2 regions of the Colwellia sp. BRX8-5 genome follow, and region 2 is predicted to be linked to the other one. Evidence: riboswitches for the same ligand, from Rfam matches in the RefSeq annotation. Region 2 holds a riboswitch; the other holds the start of a gene.
The links. A riboswitch is a leader RNA that binds a small molecule or an ion and turns the genes downstream of it on or off. The one in region 2 is predicted to bind cobalamin.
Positions count from the first base shown of each region.

Region 1: linked by a shared signal. The riboswitch ahead of cobO (cob(I)yrinic acid a,c-diamide adenosyltransferase) and the one ahead of H4J62_RS13035 (TonB-dependent receptor) in region 2 are both predicted to bind cobalamin.

Region 1 is NZ_JACGVR010000011.1:2,229-5,659, reverse strand. It holds gene H4J62_RS09330 (M13 family metallopeptidase) at 1-1,066, shown strand, start outside; cobalamin riboswitch at 1,218-1,362, shown strand; gene cobO (cob(I)yrinic acid a,c-diamide adenosyltransferase) at 1,485-2,090, shown strand; gene H4J62_RS09320 (c-type cytochrome) at 3,075-3,431, shown strand, end outside.
Region 2 is NZ_JACGVR010000019.1:15,814-19,244, reverse strand. It holds gene H4J62_RS13035 (TonB-dependent receptor) at 1-1,572, opposite strand, end outside; cobalamin riboswitch at 1,602-1,773, opposite strand; gene H4J62_RS13030 (MarR family winged helix-turn-helix transcriptional regulator) at 2,169-2,615, opposite strand; gene H4J62_RS13025 (sigma 54-interacting transcriptional regulator) at 2,633-3,431, opposite strand, start outside.

The DNA.
Region 1 (3,431 bases), on a different contig from region 2:
TTTAGATAATGAAAATTTTGACTTTTATTCTCAGCAGTTAAGAGGACAAAAAGAACAACGTCCAATGTGGAAGCGTGGTGTTGGCGTAGTTAACAGCAATTTAGGTGAGGTTATTGGTAAAGTTTATGTGAGCCGTCACTTTAAGCCTGAAGCTAAAACCCGTATGACACAACTTGTTGAAAACTTACGCGGAGCATATGGTGCAAGTATTGATGAACTAGAGTGGATGTCTGATTCAACTAAAAAAGCTGCCCATGTAAAACTAGCAAGCTTTGATCCTAAAATTGGTTACCCAAATAAGTGGGAAGATTACTCCGCACTTGTTATTAAAGGTGATGACTTAGTTGGCAATAAAATGCGTTCTGGTAGTGTTTCTCATCAAAAAGAAGTCGCTAAGTTAGGTGGTCCAATTGATAAGCAAGAATGGGGCATGACGCCGCAAACTGTTAATGCTTATTACAATCCAACTAAGAATGAAATTGTTTTCCCTGCAGCCATATTACAGCCACCATTTTTCAACTTAGCTGCTGACGATGCGGTTAACTATGGCGGTATTGGCGCGGTTATCGGTCATGAAATGGGTCACGGATTTGACGACCAAGGGAGTAAGTATGATGGCGACGGTAACATGCGTAACTGGTGGACTGAAGCAGATTTAGCGGCCTTTAAAGTTCGCACCGATGACTTGGTAAAACAATACGATGGCTATTCAGTATTTGAAGACTTAAATGTAAACGGTTCTTTAACACTGGGCGAGAATATTGGTGATTTATCAGGGGTAACTATCGCGTATAAAGCTTATATTGCTTCATTAAATGGTAAAGAAGCACCGGTAATTGACGGACTAACTGGCGATCAACGTTTCTTCATGGGCTTTGCTCAAGTATGGCGTGGAAAAAAGGTTGAGAAATCATTACGTAATCAAGTAGCAACTGACCCTCATTCACCTGGTGAGTTCCGTGCATTAGGCTCTTTATCTAACATGCCTGAATTCTACAAAGCGTTTAACGTTAAAGAAGGTGATGCTATGTATATCGCCCCTGAGAAACGTGTAAAAATTTGGTAAGCCAATGGCTTAGTTAAATAACGTTATTATTAGAAAACACTAAAATGCCAACAACTATTGTTGGCATTTTTATTACTGAAAATTCCTTGCCTTAGATTCTATTTATCAAAAACATAAAATCAATGATGTTTAATGCCGCTAGATATTGTAAATAATTAAAAATCTCGTAAACTAACGCAACGTAAACGTGTTTAGGGAATAAGGTGAGAAACCTTGACTGTTCCCGCAACTGTAAATTGTAGTGACTTAAGAGTTGCCAATGAGTCAGCATACCTATCCACAATAAAATCACCACCATTAACATCAATAAAATCGTGCGGGAATACACGGTAAATTGCTATTTTTTAAGGGACCCCCTTAACGTTAGCCTTGCCTTTTCTCCTCTTTAAAAAAACTATAATTACCCATAGGAATACTCATGGTTGACGAAACACAAAAAAGTGAAAAACACCAAGCACGCATGCAAAAAGTAAAAGATAAAGTTGATGCAAGAGTTGATGCTGCCACTGATGAACGCGGTATATTAATTGTAATTACAGGTAACGGTAAGGGTAAGTCAACATCAGGATTTGGCACGCTAACTCGCGCAGTAGGACACGGTCTAAACGCAGCAGCCATTCAGTTTATAAAAGGCACTTGGGCTTGTGGCGAAAGAAATGTCCTAGAAAAGCTCGGCGTACCTTTTCACGTGATGGCAACAGGGTTTACTTGGAATACACAAGATAAGTCAACCGATATTGCGGCTGCTCAACTTGTTTGGAAAGAAGCAAAGAAACTATTAGCTGACGAAACCATTGATGTTGTGCTACTTGATGAACTGACTTACATGCTGTCGTTTAAATACCTTGATCTTGATGAAGTACTAGACGCCATCGCTAATCGCCCGCCGATGCAACATGTAATAGCCACAGGCCGTGGCGCACATCGTTCACTCTTAGAATTAGCTGATACGGTTAGTGAAGTGCAATCGATTAAACATGCTTTTGATAATAATATAAAAGCACAAAAAGGTATTGATTGGTAATAACTCAGCCATGTTGATACCAACTACGTCATGTTGATAACAACTACGTCATGTTGATACCAACTCCGTCATGCTGAATTCATTTCAGTATCAGCATGGCGAAATGACAACCTAAAATCGAGCTTTCATGTGTTACACGCATAATGTCTGATATTGATCTCTTCAGATCACTTTTACTACAAAGACGACCTATCTTAATTTTAATAAGTAGTCCGCTTAGCCACCACAGCGGTCGTTCATCATCTAATAATTAAAGCTTACTTTGATAAGTATTGCAGAAGTTAGCTTTTGGTTTTTCTTTAGGTAGACTGTTCGCTCAGGCTGTGTGAAAACACTCAGCTTACAATTTTTATGCAACGCTATGTAAATTCAAAGGTAGTTTGACACCAAACTTACTACAGATTTAAATCTACAGAGCCTTTTGTCGTTGATATTTTCAAATTACGCAAGTTCAAAATAGTTTTCACACAGCCTGCGCTATCAGTTGACCTTAATATTTATGTATTAAAGGTTCGTTAAGCTTTTCTGCACTTATTGGTTTGTTAGCTGGCATTCACCCGGCAAAAAGTGCCGCTAAATTAGCCCCCATAAAAGCGCTGCGCACTGAATGATTTATTCAGTGTTATCGGATAGACAAAGTTATTTACCTACTTTATTCATAAGCTGTTAGTTTTTCATTAACGTCTACATCATTGATCTATATCAACGTCCTTCCAAGAAAAAATAGAATCCTCAAGTAAGAACAACTAGACTAAAAATCAACCTAATAGTGGAAAGCGCTATGTGTAATTTTTTTGGAATCATCTGCTTTTTAACTTGTACTGCTATCCCAGAAGAGTCTTTGATATCACCAGAAAAATGCTTATCTATACAATTTGTAGATATCAATAAGCAAGAAAAAATTCTAATACTAGTGTGACTTTACTCATGGTTTTGATCAGCGCTTTAATTAATTCAACTTAAAAAAGTAATTAAGGAATAACAATGAAATACATTCTATTCACTTTACTTATCGTTTTGTCATTAACGCTATTCAGTTGTGATAAAGGGGTTGATTCCCCACGAGGATTTAGCCTGCCTAAAGGTAATATTGAAACAGGTAAAACAGTTTTCTTAAAGTACCAATGTTTAGCGTGCCACACACTAAAAGGTGTTGAGGACTCCAGTATTGTAAAACAACAAGATATCTCTGTTTCCCTTGGGGGTGAGAAAACTAAAATCATAACTTACGCTGAATTAGTTACTTCAATAATTAATCCATCTCATAAATTCTCCAACCCGCATTCGCCTAAGCTAAGAACACCTGAAGGAAAATCAAAGATGAAGGTCTTTAACGATGTT
Region 2 (3,431 bases):
GGCGACAATTGAATTTTCTAATTTTTGTTGGTAAATAGATGAAGATATAGACAGACTTTTGTAAAGGTACTGCCCACCCATTGAGAGTGTTTTTGCTTCCTCTGGCAATAAATTATCGTTGCCTTTAAAGGAGCCTCTATCACCAAATAATTCGTACAATGTCGGTGTTCTCACACCATTACTTAAGTTACTGGTAACTTTTAAATTACCTTGCTTAAAGCTTAACCCGACTTCAGTTGTTTGATAATTATCATTGGCTACAAACTTAGCTGCACTGGATTGATTAATCGCTATGTTTGAATTTTTCTCTTGTAGGTTACTCAACAATGCATACACTTCTATAGGGAGTGACTCGGGTTGCCATTCAATGCGAGAGCCTATGTTGAGTTGTTCTTGTTTTGCTGAAATATCACATGACGCTATACCATTACATTGTGTTGGTTTTCCGTTGTGTTCGCTAACAGAGCTGAAATTTTGTTTATTAAAACTGACAAATGGCACTAGATTAAACTCGTTCCATGTAAGGTAAGGTTTAAAGCCGATATGTTTTTTTGTTGTTTCATAATCATTGATATCAAGTTTTATCGAGTCGGGACTTGAAATATAACGCTCATCTTTATTTTCAGCGTAGGCTTCAAATTCTATTGAATTTAGCCAAGGGGATTTGCTTAACCATTGATGTTGATAGCTATAGCGTAAGTTGTCAGAGTTTAACGTCGAATTGTTTTCAGGGGAGTTGTTTTGGTAATTAGGCAGGGCTTTTTCTTGATCGTTATACTGTACATTGACCCTGATCTGATGTTGATTAAATTGGAATATGTCGTTTATAAAAAAAGACTTCTTTGTAAACTCATTATTTCTTAATGCTTGTCTGTCAGACGTATCACTACTACTAAAGCCCGCTGGAACGATAAAATCGTAATCGTTGTCACTGTTAATATAATGACCACCAAAAGACAGACTGTGAGTTTTAAATGCTTTATTATAAAGAGCATTAACTTCTTGATAGCCAAATGAGCCGGTGGCCAAGGTTAATTTACTGGAGTCTTCAGTGGGGTTGTAAGTGTTAATGCGAATAACACCACCTATAGGGGTAGCGCCGGTACCAATCGCTTGATTTTTACTGATTTCAATACTTTCAATTTGTTCTGTGGGTATCTGGTTTAAATCAAAACCACCAAATTGGCTATCGTTAATCAGTTGACCATCAATATAAAGTTGGACCTGCTTACTACTCGACCCTCTAATTGAAACAGAGACAGGATTACCAATGCCACTTATTTGGCGAATTTGAATGCCATTTATCGACTGTAAAATATCGGCAAGCGTTTGCGATGAGTATATAAAGCTTTCGCGATGTAATACTTGATAATTAGGTGTATTAAATGACTGATCATTAACAACTTCAATGACTTCTATATCGTCAGTTGACACGTCTTCTACTTGCGCAAATACAGGCATCGCTATGAGTAAAGGAACAAAGATATTTCGTAAATAAGAAAAAATAATAACCTCAAAAAATTTTGAGGGAGGTACGGAAGGATCATGACAACTAGCTATTGCTAATGTCATTAAATTCCGTAGCGCCCACCGCACTGCAAGTCATTCGATATCATTTAGGCCGGTCTCCGGGCTTAACTTTACATAGCGTAAAGTATTACCGTTGCGGGGGCAGCGTTAGAATTATGCATAGCATGTACTAACTTCCCGATTATCTCTAATTCATACCTTGTTGAAGTATAAATATTGAGCACCTAATCAATTATGGTCGTTATTTTGAGACTATTAATATAGCTTGTCAACAGTTAGAGTATTAAATCTATAGTTCATGGCTAGTTAGCTTTAATCGTTCGGCGGGTTTAACGCAACGTCATTTACGCTTTATTTTGACCCAGCCCTTTGAGTTCAGAGGTAAAACATGTCGTATTATCAGAAAAATTTTGTTGCCAGACTATTTTATCTGATGGTATTAACGATGATCTGGTGAGGCATTTTTTGAAGTTACTGACACTTTAGTGACGGCAATTTCTTCTTTTTAATTAATAATGAGTCGTTCAATAACAGCCGATAAAACCTAAGCTCTACGGTAGGTATTTATTGTCTGCCAATTTCACCTAGGCTGTTTAATGGAGAGTTTGGCTAGTCATTATCAGCGACAATTGTCATTGTTATTGATTCGCTATATCCACTGATTTTAAAGTTAATTTTTCAATAATATTAGCTAGCTGATTTTTTTCTTCAGCACTTAATACCGATAATAGTTCTTGCTCACGAGCTAGCACCATAGGTATTAACTGTTGATATATAGCCAAACCTTGCGTGGTTAGTTTTAATAGCGAAGAGCGTTTATCGGATTTATCTGTGTTTTTAACCAATAATCCCTGAGCTTGCATCCTTGTTATTGCGCGGCTCGCCGGCATTTTTTCTAAGTTAGTTTGTTCACCTACCTGCTTTGCGGATAATAACTCTCCGTTACCTAAGCTGGCTAGCACTCGCCATTCTTGACGAGAAAGCTCAAATCTTCCTGTGTAAATATCAGCAATGTTATCACTCACTTTTACTTGTAGTTGCGTCAGCTGATAAGGAAAAAAGTTGGTTAAGTGTAAGCTTTTCATCGTTTAGTTATGCTCGGCTATGCTTGTGAAATCATGTTGTTGTCTACTCTAAATGATTCAGCATTTAAGTGATGCTTTTTCAATAGTTTATAGAATTCTGTTCGGTTTCGCTGCGCTATTTTTGCGGCTTGTGAAACATTACCTTCGGTGGTTTTTAGTAATTTTGCTAAGTAGTCACGCTCGAATTGCTCTCTCGCTTCTTGAAAAGAAGGCAGCTGTGCACTTTCATTACGTAAAGCATTATTAATTAAACTCTCACTAATTAATGGCTCGGTAGATAAAGCGACGCATTGCTCAACAACATTTTGTAATTGTCTAATATTACCGGGCCATTCAGCCCTAATTAAAATCTCCATCGCGGCTTGGCTAAAGCCGTTTATTTTATGACTGGTACTTTTAATCGCGACTGTTAAAAAGTGCTGGGCAAGCAAAGGAATATCTTCACGTCGTTCAGACAGGGCTGGTAAAGTGAGTTCCACAACATTTAAGCGGTAGTAAAGATCTTCACGAAAGCTTTTATCTATGATGGCTTGTTGTAAATTTTTATGGGTAGCGGCAATAATACGGACATCGACTTTTACTGACTGGGCACTGCCGACTGGGCGCACTTCTTTTTCTTGTAAGGCGCGTAATAATTTAACTTGAAAGCTCATCGGCATGTCGCCGACTTCATCAAGAAATAACGTACCGCCATGGGTTGATTGGAAAAGCCCTTGATGATTTTTATCTGCGCCAGTAAAAGCACCTTTACAGTGTCCAAATAACTCCGACTCGAGTAATTGTTCAGGTATTGCCGCACAATTAATCGCCGTAAAT